2 regions of the Aminobacter sp. Y103A genome follow, and region 1 is predicted to be linked to the other one. Evidence: predicted binding sites of a transcription regulator. Region 1 holds the regulator's gene; the other holds the start of a gene.
The links. The regulator HrcA, encoded in region 1, represses chaperone genes, less so after heat shock. The targets are predictions, from matches to a motif close to GTTAGCACTCNCNNNNNGNGAGTGCTAAC.
Positions count from the first base shown of each region.

Region 2: groES (co-chaperone GroES) is a predicted target of HrcA. The motif match lies at 2,403-2,431, and genes of this name have one in related genera.

Region 1 is NZ_AP017986.1:668,412-676,256, forward strand. Features, by position in the region: gene Amn_RS03185 (YraN family protein) at 20-391, opposite strand; gene rsmI (16S rRNA (cytidine(1402)-2'-O)-methyltransferase) at 384-1,283, opposite strand; gene Amn_RS03195 (EamA family transporter) at 1,500-1,937, opposite strand; gene Amn_RS03200 (GNAT family N-acetyltransferase) at 2,030-2,503, shown strand; gene Amn_RS03205 (low molecular weight protein tyrosine phosphatase family protein) at 2,510-2,830, opposite strand; gene hemW (radical SAM family heme chaperone HemW) at 2,843-4,009, opposite strand; gene rdgB (RdgB/HAM1 family non-canonical purine NTP pyrophosphatase) at 4,009-4,656, opposite strand; gene Amn_RS03220 (VOC family protein) at 4,656-5,066, opposite strand; gene rph (ribonuclease PH) at 5,077-5,793, opposite strand; gene hrcA (heat-inducible transcriptional repressor HrcA) at 5,943-7,013, shown strand; gene Amn_RS03235 (hypothetical protein) at 7,038-7,235, shown strand; gene Amn_RS03240 (YiiX/YebB-like N1pC/P60 family cysteine hydrolase) at 7,248-7,845, opposite strand, start outside.
Region 2 is NZ_AP017986.1:2,298,224-2,306,068, reverse strand. Features, by position in the region: gene Amn_RS11290 (HlyD family secretion protein) at 1-959, opposite strand, end outside; gene Amn_RS11285 (MarR family winged helix-turn-helix transcriptional regulator) at 956-1,426, opposite strand; gene Amn_RS11280 (DsbA family protein) at 1,713-2,327, shown strand; gene groES (co-chaperone GroES) at 2,486-2,782, shown strand; gene groL (chaperonin GroEL) at 2,847-4,499, shown strand; gene Amn_RS11265 (DeoR/GlpR family DNA-binding transcription regulator) at 4,672-5,430, opposite strand; gene Amn_RS11260 (DUF4406 domain-containing protein) at 5,552-5,908, shown strand; gene Amn_RS11255 (MATE family efflux transporter) at 6,132-7,529, shown strand; gene Amn_RS11250 (patatin-like phospholipase family protein) at 7,726-7,845, opposite strand, start outside.

The sequences.
Region 1 (7,845 bases):
GCCAACGGCTGCTCGAAGCTCAGTTCCGCCCCTGGAAGGCGTTCTCGACATGCACCGGCCAACGACGCGGCAGCACCGCCACCATGTCGAAACGCACCGAAAGCTTGCCATAGTCGGGCTGTCGCGCGAGCCACAAATCGGCAGCGCCCTCGATGCGCCGTTCTGACCCATAGGCGACGGCCTCCATCGCCTCGACCAGCGTTCTACGCGCCTTCACCTCGACGATCAGCACCAGGTCGCCGCGCCGCGCGATCAAGTCGATCTCGCCGAGCTTGGTCTTGTAGCGGCGAGCGACGATCCGATAGCCCTTGAGCATCAGCGCAAGCGCGGCCAGCCATTCGCCGCGATGGCCGCGGCCCAGTGCCTTCTGCCGGGTGCGCCGGTCAGTCACCGGATCCTTCCCGGAGCTCCAGCAATCGGCGATAAAGCGCCGGTTTCTGCTGGCCGGTCATGCGCGCGGCTTCCGCTGCCGCCTTCGACGCCGGCATCTCCTTGGCCAGCGACAGCAGGAGCTTGTCGACGTCGTCGGCCGTCTCGGTCCGTTCCGCGGGTGGCGCAACACAGATGACGATCTCGCCCTTCGGCGTGTCGGCCGCAGCATAGTGCGCGGCGAGTTCGGCCAGCGTGCCGGTGCGGATTTCCTCGAAGGCCTTGGTCAGTTCGCGCCCGATCGCTGCCTGGCGCGCCCCCAACACATCGGCCATGGCTTCGAGGGTGTCGGCCACCCGTCGTGGCGATTCAAAAAAGATCAGCGTGCCGGGCACGGTCCTTACCTCTTCGAGCCGCGTCCGCTTCTGGCCGTCCTTGACCGGAAGGAAGCCGCCAAAGAAGAACGCATCCGAAGGTAGTCCCGAGGCGGTCAGTGCCGCCAGCACAGCCGAGGCGCCGGGGATCGGCACGACGCGAATGCCGCGCTCCTGTGCTTGCCCGACAAGGCGAAAACCCGGATCGGAAACCAGCGGCGTTCCCGCGTCCGATACAAGTGCTACGCTGCGACCGTTTTCCAGTGCCTCGATCAGCCGCGGCCCGGCTTCGCCGGCATTGTGCTCGTGATAGGCGGTCGGCCGCTGGCGGATGCCGTAGCGGTCGAGCAATACGCGGGTAACACGCGTGTCCTCGCAGGCGACATGGTCGGCGCCGGCCAGGGTCTCCAGCGCGCGCAGGGTGATGTCGCCGAGATTGCCGATCGGCGTCGCCACCAGATAGAGCGCAGGCGTCAGCGGCCGCGCCGCGATCTCGGTCTGTCCGATGACATAGACCCGCTTGTTTTCGTTGTTCTGCACGCCGCCTCGCTTTCACCTTCTCCTTGGCATGGTCCGGTCCGGCTTGCAAAAGGATGTGATCGATTCTGCCATGGCTTTGCCACAGTGCGGGAAGCAAATCGCCGCCGCGGATCGGAACAGAGCGATTCGTGAACAGAGGCAATCGTACCGGCCATGCCCCATCGTTTCGACGCCTTCATCTCCCGCCTCGACGCCGCCACCAAGGCGGCTCCACCCTCACGCCTTGTAGGCGACCAGCACCGCACCCGCCGCGATCAGCGCGACGCCGAGCCAGTTCGCCGTGCCAAGTCGCTCGCCAAGGAAAATGACGCTAAACACCGCGACAAGAACGACGCTTAGCTTGTCGATCGGCGCCACCTGCGCCGCGTTTCCGAGCTTCAGCGCGCGGAAGTAGCACAGCCACGACGCCCCCGTGGCCAGCCCGGAAAGCACGAGGAACAGATAGGTCTTGCTCGAAATCTCGCCGAGCGGCTGGAACTGCCCGGTGGCGGCAATGATCGCGCCGAGCACCAGAAGGATCACCACAGTCCTGATCAGCGTCGCGAAGTCGGAATTGATGTTCTCGATGCCGACCTTGGCGAATATCGCCGTCAGCGCCGCGAAAGTGGCTGAGAGAATGGCCCAGAACTGCCAGGAATCTAGGGCTGAATTCATGTTGGCTCCGTTGTTCTGATCTCTTGGCTGCTGGATCGTTGCTTGCCCATGCTGTACCGGACGCCTGAAAATTTCGAAATCGGGCTGATACCATGGCGACGCACAAGACCTATTCCATCTCCGATCTTCGCGACAGGCCGGATTTCGCTGATGACGTCGCCGACCGCATCTGGAACGCCTGGTGGCGTCAGGACGGCCATGAACGCGCCTTTGTCAGGGGCCTCGTCGACGAGAATTTTGCCTCGACCGGCCTGCCGCAGGCGTTCGTCGCCCATGATGGCGACACCTTTCTCGGCACCGCTCACCTGATCGACAACGATCTCGAATCGCGGCCGCAATATTCGCCCTGGGTGGCCGCCGTCTGGGTCGACGAAACCGCCAGGAGGTCCGGCATCGGCGCGGCTCTTGTCCAGGCCGGGGCGGACGCGGCGTTCGGGCAGGGTTTCGACACCGCCTATCTCTGCGCCAGACCTGCCGTCTCCGCCTTCTACGAGCGCCTCAGCTGGCAGCGCATCGAGGAAGATGTCGAGGGGCTCAACGTTTTTTCGATGAAGCGTGGTGCCTGATCGGCCTTAGCGCAGGTGCCCCGGCACCCGCTCTTCCAGCAGCGTCACCAGTGCCGGGTCCATGAAAGCGTAGTCGTCGGGAATATCGAGGCAGACGACGCGCGCCTTCAGCGACCTGCGGAATTTCTTCTGCAGCTTGGTGCGGTGGGCCTTTTCCATCACGAAGATGATGTCGGCCCACACCACCAGTTCCGCTGTCAGCGGGTTCTCGGCATCGTGGTTTGTGCCAGCCGAGTCGACTTCTATGTCGCGCCGGGCGGCAAACACCTGCTCGGCCGTCGGGCTGCGCAACCTGTTCTGGCTGCAGACGAAGAGCACGTTCTTCATCGCAGTCCCCGCCTACCGCGCCAGGTCGGCCACGACGGCGTCCAGCACGATCATGCCCTCAGGCGTCGCGCGCAAGCGCGAATTGCCGATCGGCGCCACCAGCCCTTCGCCCTGCAGGATCGACAACCGTGCCGAAGACAACGACTTGCCGGATAACTGCTCGTAGCGGGCGAGGTCGATGCCCTCGACCAGCCTGAGACCCATCAGCAGGAACTCGTCGGCCTCTTCCGAGCGTGTCAGCGTCTCGCCGCCGACCACGCCATGGCCACGTCGCTCGACCAGTTCGACCCAGCGTTCCGGCAGCTTCTCGGCGATGGTGACGATGCGCGTGCCGTCCTCCAGGAAGCGGCCATGGGCACCGGGGCCGACGCCGACATATTCGCCGTAGCGCCAGTAGGTCAGATTGTGCCGGCTCTCGGCGCCCGGTTTGGCGTGGTTGGAGATTTCATAGGCCGGCAGGCCATGCGCCGCCGTTACGTCCTGGGTGATGGCGTAGAGCTCCGCCGCGTGCTCGCCGTCGGGGATCTCGAACTTGCCGGCATTGTAGAGCTGGAAGAAGCGCGTGCCTTCTTCGATTGTCAGCTGGTACAGCGACAGATGGTCGACGGCATAACCGATCGCCTGCTTCAGCTCCGCCGCCCAGGCATCCGGCTTCTGGCCGGGTCGGGCATAGATCAGGTCGAAGGACAGGCGCGGAAAAATCTCGCGTGCCAGTCCGATCGCATGCAGCGCCTCCTCGACATTGTGCAGCCGCCCGAGGAAGCGCAAATCCTGGTCGTTCAGCGCCTGAACGCCAAGCGAGACCCGGTTGACCCCGGCCGCGCGATAGCCGCGGAAGCGCTCGGCTTCCACCGACGACGGGTTCGCCTCGATCGTGATTTCGGCACTATCTGCGATCGTCCAGTTGGCAGCGATCGCCTCCAGCACGGCGCCGACCGTCTCGGGCCGCATCAGCGACGGCGTACCGCCGCCGAGAAACACGCTCGTCACCTCGCGCGGCCCGGTGCGGGCGCGCATGTTTGCCAATTCCGTCGAAAAGGCGCGGGCAAAGCGCTCCTGGTCCACCGGCTGGTGGCGGACATGGCTGTTGAAGTCGCAATAAGGGCATTTGGCCGCGCAGAACGGCCAGTGCACATAGACGCCGAAGCCGGGGTCGCGGCTGAGCGACGCAAATGCCATCAGGCCGAACCGAGCATGGCACGGGCGAACTTCTGGAAGGCGCGGGCCCGGTGCGACAGTGCGTCGGCCTGGCCCGGCTTCCAGCCGTGCTTTTCGTCGGCGCTCATCTCGCCGAAGGTCTTGTCGAAGCCCTTGGGCAGGAATACCGGGTCGTAGCCAAAGCCTTTTTCGCCGCGCGGCGGCCAGACGAGATTGCCCTCGGCTTCGCCACGGAAATACTCGGCGTGTCCGTCCGGCCATGCCAGGCAGATGACGGCAACGAAGCGGCCGGTGCGCTGCGCGACGGCCTTGGCACCGCGCTCCTGCAGGGCGTCCTCGGTGCGCTGCATTGCCATGGCAAAGTCGCGCGTGCCATCAGGCTTTTCGGCCCAGTTGGCGGTATAGACACCGGGTGCGCCGTCGAGCGCGTCGACCACCAGCCCTGAATCGTCAGACATGGCTGGCAGGCCGGTCGCGGTCGCCGCGGCCAGCGCCTTGATGTAGGCGTTTTCCTCGAAGGTCGTGCCAGTCTCGTCGGGTTCGGGCAGGCCGTATTCCTTGGCCGACTTGGCCCCGATGCCGAACGGCGCCATCAGGTCGGCGAATTCGCGCAGTTTGCCGGCATTGTGGCTGGCGATCACGATCTCATTGTCGGCAAGCTTGCGCATCAAAGGCCCCATAGTTTCGGCTCGGCGATCTCAAGCGAATTGCCACTGGGATCGCGGAAATAGATGGAACGGCCGCCATTGGGCCATTCGAAATCGGCTTCGATGGCTATACCCTCGCCTTCGAGCCGCGTCTTCCAGTCCTCGACTTCTTCGGCCGTGCCGGCAAAGCACAGATGCCCCGGGCCTGACGTACCATGCGGCGGCACCGGCAGCCTGGCATCGGGCTTCGGTGGCTGCCGCGTCGCCTCGGCGTAAAAGAGCAGAAGCACGCCCTGGCCGCAGCGGAAGAACACATGCCGCCCCGGCACCTTGGCGATCCGCTCCAGCCCCATCACCTCGCCGTAGAAGTTTTCTGCGGCATCGAGGTCGGTGACATAGAGCGCGGATTCGAGGATCGCCGAGGGCTGCATGGCGAGAGCCTCAGCCCACCGCCATCTTCTGCAGGTCGACCAGACGCGCAATGCCCTTGCGGGCGAGGCCCATCAGCTGCAGGAACTCTTCCTCCGAGAACGGCGTACCTTCGGCGGTGCCCTGGATCTCGACGATGCCGCCCTTGCCGGTCATGACGAAATTGGCGTCGGTGCCGGCCGAGGAATCCTCGAGATAGTCGAGGTCGATGACCGGCTGCCCATCATGGATACCGCAGGAGATCGCCGCGACATGGTCCTTCAGCACCTTGTCGATGCTGACCATCTGGCGCGCTTCCATCCAGCGCAGGCAATCGTACAGCGCGATCCACGCGCCGGTGATCGAGGCCGTGCGGGTGCCGCCATCGGCCTGGATGACGTCGCAGTCGACGGTGATCTGGCGCTCGCCGAGCGCCTGCATGTCTACCACGGCCCGCAGCGAGCGGCCGATCAGGCGCTGGATTTCCAGCGTGCGGCCGCCCTGCTTGCCGGAAGAGGCTTCGCGGCGCATGCGTTCGCCGGTCGAGCGCGGCAGCATGCCGTACTCGGCCGTCACCCAGCCCTTGCCGGTGTTGCGCATCCAGCCCGGCACCTTCTCTTCAAGGCTCGCCGTGCACAGCACATGGGTGTCGCCGAACTTGACCAGGCACGAGCCTTCGGCGTGCTTGGAGATGTTGCGCTCGAAGGAGATGGCGCGCATTTCGTCGAACTGGCGTTTGGAGGGGCGCATACGGCTACTTTCTATGGCGAAATCGGAAATTGTTGCCGGCTTGTAGCCCCATGGCCGGACCAGCGCAAAGGAAAACCGGTTCCGTGGCTGGAGCTGTTGTGTTCGCGGCCATGCGGTCTATATCATTTTGGACGGAGACCATGAAGCAGATGACCAAAGCGGTACCCGATCCCACGCTGCAATCGCTCGATATGCGGTCGCGTGACATCTTCCGGCGCATCGTCGATTCCTATCTCAGGGATGGCGAGCCCGTGGGCTCGCGTAACCTGTCACGCATGCTGCCGTCGTCGCTGTCGCCGGCGACCGTCCGCAACGTGATGAGCGATCTCGAGCAGCTCGGCCTCGTCTACGCGCCGCACATCTCCGCCGGCCGCCTGCCGACGCAAAAGGGGCTCAGGTTCTTCGTCGACGCCTTCATGGAGCTTGGCGATCTGCCTGACGACGAACGCCGGACGATCGAGGCGCAGGTCAAGGCTTCGGGCGAGGGCGCCACGCTGGAGCATATGCTGACCGAGGCGAGCCAGATGCTGTCGGGCATGTCGCGCGGCGCAGGCCTCGTCCTCGCCGCCAAGAACGAGGTCGCGCTCAAGCACATCGAGTTCATCCAACTCGAACCGACCAAGGCGCTCGCCGTGCTGGTGTCGCAGAATGGCGATGTCGAGAACCGTGTCGTCGAGCTGCCGCTCGGCGTCACCGTTTCGCAACTGCACGAAGCGTCGAACTTCCTGAATGCCCATATTCGAGGCCGTACCCTTGCCGAGGCCCGGCTGGAGATCGCCCGTATCAAGGACGAGACCAAGGCAGCCCTCGACACGCTGTCGCAGGACCTCGTCGAAAAGGGTCTCGCCGTCTGGGCCGGCGCCGAGAGCGGCCTGCCGGCGCGCCTGATCGTGCGCGGCCGCGCCAATCTGCTCGAAAACGTCACCGCCCAGGCCGACATCGAACTGCTCAAGCACCTGTTCGAGGACATGGAAACCCAGGACGGGCTGATCCAGTTGCTCGACCTCGCCGAGGAAGGCTCGGGCGTGCGCATCTTCATCGGCTCGGAAAACCGGCTGTTTTCGCTGTCCGGCTCGTCGCTGGTCGTCGCGCCCTATCGCGACAAGGACGCTCGCGTGGTCGGCGCGCTCGGCGTCATCGGACCGACCCGGCTCAATTATGCCCGCATCGTGCCGATGGTCGACTATACGGCGCAGCTGATTTCGCGCATGCTGAGGTGAGCTGAAACTGCGGAGAACCGGACCATGGCACTCGAACAGATCAAGGCCCAGATAGCCGTGCTGCTCCAGGAAATGGTCAACCAGCCCGAGGATTCACACGAGTTGCAGGAACAGCTGCGCGAGAAGCTCTCCGAGTTGCGCGCCCAGGGCCTGCCGCTGCCCAAGGACCTCGTCGACCTCGAAAAGCGCCTCGATGACGATTTTTCCGAACAGGAAGAATGAGCAGTCGGGCGATCACGCCCCTTTGCTGGCCTTGTCCTGCTCGCCCCATGTCACCTGCCGGTAGTCGAAGCCATATTCCAGCGTTGGTTTGACGATGCGGAAATAGGGCGACAGGTCGAAGTCGCGCGGCGTGTAGAGCGAGTGGTGGCGGATGTGCATGATCTCCTGGCGCATGTAGGTCGACTGCGCCGAAGCGCGGCCGGGGGCGCGGGTGATCTCGGGCAGGATCGGATAGCGGATCTCACCATAGGCCTGCGCGATCATCGTCGAGCAGATGGCGCGTGTCGGGTCGCCGGAACCGAAGGCCAGCATGCGGCGGCGCCAGCGCACGGGCACCGGCGGCCGCGGAATGAAGTAGCGCAGCATGTCGGTGATGTTCTTGAGGTCGTATTTCAGCCCGAGCCTTTGCACCATGAACCTGACGACATGGTCGCGATCCTCCGGTGACAGGCCGTTGGCCCGGCAGATGCGGGTGTTGTAGGTGCGGTATTTCGACAGCGGCACGGCAACGCAGCCTTCTCCGAGATTGACCTCGATCAGCCGCGGCCGCTCCGATCCGTCCGTCGGCTCTGGCAGCGCGTCGCCGATATAGAGTGCAGAATGCGACCAG
Region 2 (7,845 bases), 1.6 Mb from region 1:
GAGAACTCGGCGCCGGTGCCGGCGCCGATCGCCTCGACGGTGCCGCGGAAGGTGCGGTCCGGATAGGTGTCGAGCACGATCTCGGCTTCCTGGCCCGCCTTCATGTGGGTCAGCTGCGTTTCCTTGAAATTCGCCTCGATCCAGGTGTCGCCCGTCTCGACGAGGCTGAACAAGGCGGTGCCGGTGCCGACGAACTGGCCGACCTTGAAGGACGCGGCCTGCGAGACCACGCCGTCGGCGGGGGCGCGGACCGTCGTCTGGGCCAGGTTGAAGGCGGCCTTGTCGCGTGCGGCAAGCGCCGACAGAACCGTCGGGTGCTTGTCGGTCTCGATGTCGGGATTGCCGCCAAGCGCCGCCTTGGCGCTGGCGATGCCCTGCACCGCCGCACTGTGCTGCTCCTCAGCCTTGTCGAGGTCCATGCGGGCCTCGTCGAGCGACGACTTGGTGTTGACGCCCTTGGTGACCAGGCCGTTGCTGCGGTCGAACTGCGCCCGGGCATAGTCGAGGCCGCTGGCCGCGACCCGTTCCTGGGCCACCGCCTGGCTGTAGGCGGCGCGCAACTGCTCGACATTGAGCCGGGCTGCGGCAAGGGATGCGTCCGACTGCGCCAGCGCGATCTTGTAGGGCTCGGGATCGACTTCGAACAGGACGTCGCCTGCCTTGACCGTGGTGTTGTCCGACACGTCGACCTTGACGATGCGGCCGGCCGCTTCCGAGGCGATGTTGACCTTGGCCTGGCGCAGATTGGCGTTTTCGGTTTCCTGGTAGCGGCCGCCGGTGACCCAGAAATAGCCGCCGCCGACCACCAGGGCGAGCGGCAAGGCCGCCATCAACAGAACGCGGCCGCGCTTCTTCGGCGCAGGCTGAGGTGCCGCGATCACGGGCTGGAGCTGGGTTGCGGCCGCACCATCCAGTTCGACCTTTGTGCTGTTCTCGTTCACTTTCGCCACCGCGTTCATGTCTTCGTCTCTCTCAAACAATTCGCATCCGTGGGCTCGCCAGCGGAAAGGTTGTCGATAATGGTGCGCAGGCCATGGACCGTGGCGAGGCGCTGTTCGTCGGAAAGGCCCGCCAGCGCCTTCTCGTAGACTTCGCCGGCCACCGCCTTGACCTTGGAAAAGGCCTCCAGCGCCTTGTCGGTCGGAAAGATCATCCGCACCCGTCTGTCGCTGGCGCCCTGGCGGCGCTCGATCCAGCCGCCCTCCTCCATCCGGTCCAGCAGTCGCGAGACGCTGATCGGCTCGATTTCAAGGAGCTCGGCAAGCCGCGCCTGGGCCACGCCCTCTTCCTTGACCAGCCGGACCAGCAGGCGCCATTGCGCCGCCGACAGCCCGAATTCGCTGCCGCGCTGCTCGAAACTGCGCCGCACCAGCCTTGCCGCGTCGTGGATCAGGAAACCCAGCCTGTCGATGCCTTCGTTTTTCATGAGCCGCATATATTATAAGCATGCTTATCATTCAAGCGGCGTTTTTGCATTGCACACTTGCATTCACGTCCGGGCATCCACGTCCCGGCCTTCACATCATCGTGTGCCGGCGCGGCGATTAGGCGGCTGTTAATCATGCGGGCTCATCGTCTAGGACAATTCCAGGAAAAGTGTGCAGCGGTTTTCCGTCCGGAATTGCGCAAAAACAAATAGCTAGAGAGATTCCGCGATTCGAAGAAAAGCGGAAACTCTCTAGGACAACGCCACGACAAACAGGATCGATCGCATGCCCGACCGGTCGCCCAACCGGCGTCATATCCTCAAGGCCGTTGTTGCCCTTGGCGCGCTGACCCCGCTGCCGCTCTGGGCCAATCCGATGCCGAGCGTCGAAGACGTCGCCTTCGACCCCGATATCCCGGTGCTCGGCAATCCCGACGGCGACGTCACGGTGGTCGAGTTCACCGACTATCAGTGTCCCTATTGCAAGCTGAGCTTCCTGCAATTGTCCGAGGTGATGAAGGAAGACACGGGCATTCGCCTGGTGCTGCGCGACTGGCCGATCTTCGGCGAGGTCTCGCGCAATGCCGCCCTGCTCACCCTGGCCGCAAACAGCCAGGGCCGTTATGCCGATGCCGTTCAGACATTGATGACCGCCCGCGAACGACTGACATTCCGCAGCACCGCCAATCTGCTTGGCGAGGCCGGCGTCGATGTCGAGCGCGCCCGCGGCGATCTCCAGGCCAGGCAGGACGTGCTTGTCGGTGTGCTCGCCCGCAACGAGGCCCAGGCCACCGCTTTCCAGCTCCAGGGCACACCCGGCTTCCTGATCGGCAAGGCGCTCTACAAGCGCGGCATGACCTCGGACGACTTCCGAAAGGCCATCGCCCAGGCGCGCGGCTGACACCCCTAAAAACTCGCTGTCGCGAAGCTGTCATTCCCTTGACAGCCGAGGGGTGGCGGACTATCTCAGCGGCACGTTAGCACTCGCCTGAAGTGAGTGCTAACCAAGTCCGGTTCAGCCGGACCGAGGGTTCTCAACAGTTCACCGAGGAAGTTCAAATGGCAAAGTCGAAGTTCCGCCCGCTTCATGACCGCGTGGTCGTTCGCCGGGTCGAATCCGAATCCAAGACCGCCGGCGGGATCATCATCCCCGATACGGCCAAGGAAAAGCCGCAGGAAGGCGAAATCGTCGCCGTCGGCTCTGGCGCTCGCGATGAAGCCGGCAAGCTCGTCCCGCTGGACGTCAAGGCTGGTGACCGCGTGCTGTTCGGCAAGTGGTCGGGCACCGAAGTGAAGCTCAATGGCGAAGACCTTCTGATCATGAAGGAATCCGACATCATGGGCATCATCGGCTGATCGCCTGATATCCGCACCATCCAATCTGAAATTCGGGCCGTAAAGGCCCATCGAGGAGCTTAAAATGGCTGCTAAAGACGTAAAGTTCTCCCGTGACGCCCGCGAGCGCATGCTGCGCGGTGTCAACATCCTCGCCGACGCAGTGAAGGTGACGCTCGGTCCGAAGGGCCGCAACGTCGTCATCGACAAGTCGTTCGGCGCCCCGCGCATCACCAAGGACGGCGTCACCGTCGCCAAGGAAATCGAGCTTGAAGACAAGTTCGAGAACATGGGCGCCCAGATGGTCCGCGAAGTTGCTTCGAAGACCAACGACATCGCCGGCGACGGCACCACGACCGCGACCGTTCTGGCCCAGGCCATCGTTCAGGAAGGCCACAAGGCCGTTGCCGCCGGCATGAACCCGATGGACCTGAAGCGCGGAATCGACCTCGCTGTCGGCGAAGTCGTCACCCACCTCGTCAAGTCTTCGAAGAAGATCAAGACTTCGGAAGAAGTCGCCCAGGTCGGCACCATCTCGGCAAACGGCGAGAAGGAAATCGGCTCGATGATCGCCGAGGCGATGCAGAAGGTCGGCAACGAAGGCGTCATCACGGTTGAAGAAGCCAAGACCGCCGAGACCGAGCTGGAAGTCGTCGAAGGCATGCAGTTCGACCGCGGCTACCTCAGCCCCTACTTCGTCACCAACGCCGACAAGATGGTTGCTGACCTCGAAGACGCTTACATCCTCCTCCACGAGAAGAAGCTGTCGAACCTCCAGGCGATGCTGCCGGTCCTCGAAGCCGTCGTGCAGACCTCGAAGCCGCTGCTCATCATCTCGGAAGACGTCGAAGGCGAGGCTCTGGCCACGCTCGTCGTCAACAAGCTGCGTGGCGGCCTGAAGATCGCCGCCGTCAAGGCTCCGGGCTTCGGCGATCGCCGCAAGGCCATGCTGGAAGACATCGCCATCCTGACCGGTGGCCAGGTCATCTCGGAAGACCTCGGCATCAAGCTCGAGAACGTCGGCCTCAACATGCTCGGCCGCGCCAAGAAGGTGTCGATCTCCAAGGAGAACACCACCATCGTCGACGGCGCCGGCAAGAAGGCCGAGATCCAGGGCCGTGTCGCCCAGATCAAGCAGCAGATCGAAGAGACCACGTCGGACTACGACAAGGAGAAGCTGCAGGAACGTCTCGCCAAGCTGGCAGGCGGCGTTGCCGTCATCCGCGTCGGCGGTGCGACCGAGATCGAGGTCAAGGAGCGCAAGGACCGCGTCGACGACGCGCTGAACGCAACCCGCGCCGCTGTCGAAGAAGGCATCGTTCCCGGCGGTGGCGTTGCCCTGCTGCGTTCGTCGCTCGCCATCAAGGCTGTCGGCGAGAACTCCGACCAGGCTGCCGGCATCAACATCGTCCGTCGCGCTCTGCAGGCTCCGGCCCGCCAGATCGCCTCGAACGCAGGTGCGGAAGCTTCGATCGTTGCCGGCAAGATCCTCGAGAACAAGACGGCTACCTTCGGCTACAACGCCCAGACCGGCGAATATGGCGACATGATCGCTTTCGGCATCGTCGACCCGGTCAAGGTCGTTCGTACGGCCCTGCAGGACGCAGCTTCGGTTGCCGGCCTGCTGGTCACCACCGAAGCCATGATCGCTGAAGCCCCGAAGAAGGACTCCGCCGGCGGCATGCCGGGCGGTATGCCTGGCGGCGGCATGGGCGGCATGGGCGGCATGGACTTCTAAGAAGTCCATAAAGCACGCCCATGAGCTAAAGTTGCTCAAGCCCGCTTGCGGGCTTGAGTGGCGGCATGGACTTCTAAGAAGTCCAGCTCCAGAAGCTTACGGAAAGGGCGCCTTCGGGCGCCCTTTTTCGTTTTGTACCCTCGTATCAGGCTTCGGCCTGAGGCCGCGGATTCTACCCGGCGCGCAGGACCGAAACGCCGGTGTCCGCGAAGATGGCCACACGCTCATCGGCAATTTCACCCTCGACGATCAGCGTCGAAATCTCGCCGATGCCACCGATGCGGAACGGCGACACCGCGCCAAGCTTGTCGCTTGTCGCCAGCACTGCCGTCTCGGCCGACGCTGTCATCAGCTGCCTTTTGATCGCCGCCTCTTCCATGTCGCCCGTCGTCAGCCCCTCGCCGGCATGAACGCCGGTGACGCCAAGGAAGAAAAGATCGGCGCGGATGCGCGCGATCGCTTCGGCCGCCAGCGCGCCTGTCGCCACCATCGAGTGACGGAAGAGTTTGCCGCCGATGATGACGACGTCGACATCAGGCCTGTCCTCCAGCGCCACGGCAATCGTCGGGCTGTGGGTGATGGCGGTGAATCGGGCCTGCGCCCGAAGGTGGCGGATGATCTCCAGATTGGAGGTGCCGCCGTCGAAGACGACAGTCATGCCGTCCCGGATCATCGCGGCACCGGCCTTGCCGAGCGCCGACTTGGCGTCCCGGGAGAGGCTGCGCCGCTCGGCGATCGGCACCACCGTCGGCGACACCGGCATCGCCCCGCCATGAACGCGCAATAGCAGGCCTTCCGCCGCAAGCTCCCGGAGGTCGCGCCGGATGGTGTCTTCCGACAAAGCGAGTTCGTGGCTGAGCTGCTTGGCGACGACCTGCCCGTCCCGGGCGAGGCGATCGAGGATCAGACGTTTGCGTTGGCTGGTGAGCACTTCGAACGGCTCCGTCAATTCAATGATGCCACACGATATTGCACGATGATGCGTGAGGCGATATCTATTTCGTGCGATTCGTGCAATATCTGGAGATATCATGAACACCCCTGGAAAACCGCTGCTCATCCTGATCGCCGGCCCCTATCGCTCCGGCACGGGCGACGACCCAGTCAAGATGGCGGAGAATCTGAGCCGCCTCGAACGCGTCGCCGTTCCGCTGTTTCGCGCCGGCCACCTGCCGGTCATCGGCGAATGGGTGGCGCTGCCGCTCGGGCGGCAGGTCGGCTCGAAAGGCGCCGGCGACCCGCTCTATGACGAATTCGCCTATCCGGTCGCCGACCGGCTGCTGCACCATTGTAACGCTGTGCTGCGGCTGCCCGGCACTTCTAAGGGCGCCGACGAGGACGTGCGGCTCGCCCGCGAGCGCGGCCTTGCCGTCTATTTCGAGCTGTCTGACGTGCCCGGCATGGCCTGAGGCAACCGCGCAGCGCCAGACGGCCGTGCTGTCGGGCGCGCCCGCCGCCGAGATTGACAGCCGCCATCTGCGGGCCTAGTCAGCGCCCAGGGCATGAAGCGCCCGCCGCCCGCAGCGCAAGCACGGTAAAGCCTTCACTGTGTCAGTCGAAACCGACGCATCAGACCAATGGCAATGCGGGCCCCATTTGATCTCCGTTTGATGCGCTATCGGAGACGACGAGATGACTTCCCCCGACGCTCGAGGCGCGAATGCCTTTCTGCATGCCCCCTTGCCCGGCCTGTTCCTCAGGACGGCGGCACCGATCATCCTGATCATGGCCACCAACGGCCTGCTCGCCATCGTCGATGCCTATTTCCTCGGCGAATATGTCGGGCCGGACGCGCTCGCCGCCGTGACCCTGATGTTCCCGGCCTTCATGCTGCTTGTTGCGCTTTCGACGCTGGTGGCGAGCGGCATGGCGAGCCAGCTCGCCCGCCTGCTCGGCGCCGGCGAGCGCGACAAGGCGCGGGCGACCTTTCTCGATGCGCACGGCCTTGCCCTGCTCGTCTGCGCACTGGCGATCGCTGCCTTCCTGCTCGGCGGCAAGGAACTGGCCTTGCGGCTTGCCAACGGGTCGCGACCGCTCGCCGAGATGGGCTACGGCTACATCTCCATCCTGATCTGGGGTGCGCCTGTGATGTTTGCGCTGTCGCTCAACGGCGACGGGCTGCGCTGCGAAGACCGCCTCGGCGTCGTCGCCGCGGCCAACCTTTTGACCTCGGTCGGCAATGCCGGCCTGAACTACGTGCTCATCGTCGGCTTCGACTATGGGGTTTCAGGCTCGGCCCTTGGCACCGTGCTGGCCCAGGCGATGGCCGTTGGGTTCGTCGTCGTCTACCGGCTGCGCGCCGGCACGGTGCTGCAATACGCAGCTGTCCCGTCGATGCGCTGGACCGCCGCCTGGCGGCCATTGCTGTCGCTTGGGGCGCCGCAGAGCCTGAGCTTCATCGGCATCTCGCTGCTCGCCGCGACGGTCATCTATTCGACCCAGCTCTGGGAAGGCGAGGCCTATGCGGCAACCGTCGCCGCCTATGGCATCATCACCCGCATCATGACCTTTGCCTTCCTGCCGATGCTCGGGCTGAACATGGCGATGCAGACGATCGTCGGCAACAATTTCGGCGCCGGGCAATGGCAACGGTCGGATGCCGGGCTGAAGCTGGGGCTTTTGCTGGCGCTCGGCTATTGCGCGCTGTTCGAGGCGGCGATGCTGCTCAGCCATGGCAGCCTCGGCGCGCTCTTCGTCGACGATCCGGCGACACAGAGCGAGGTCGCCCGCATCCTGCCGATGACCGTTTCGCTCTACATGCTGGCCGGGCCCGTGATGATGCTGTCGGGTTATTTCCAGGCCATCGGCGATGCCCGCCGCGCTTTGCTGCTCAGCGTCGCGCGCACCTATCTGCTGGCCATCCCGCTGACCATCGGCCTGCCTCATCTGCTCGGCGAACGCGGCATCTGGCTGGCCTCACCCATCGCCGAGCTGCTGATGGTGCTGGTGGTCTCAGCGCTGCTGCTGCACGCAAGGGCACGGACCGGCTTCGCCTGGGGCCTGTTCCGGGCCAAAGCCGCCATGGCCTGAAACGGCGTCGAAAAAACTTCGAATTTTTTTTCGAAACCGGTGGAACCTTTCTGCCGCCCGCGCATTGAGGTGATGTCGTCGGTACCTGAAGAAGCAATTCGGACGGAACATCGAACGACGAACAGGACGCCTCCAGCACTGTCACAGGTGCGGGAGGCGTTCTTTTTGTGCCTGCGGCGGACCTCGGGGGCAGAGCTCAGTTCGCGCCGCCCGAGGCGACCTGCTGCTGGTCGAGCACGCCGGCGTGCCGACGGATGTCGGCGACGGCTTCCTGGAAGCTGTCATTGACCCGAAGCGCTTCACGCCCTGCCGCAAT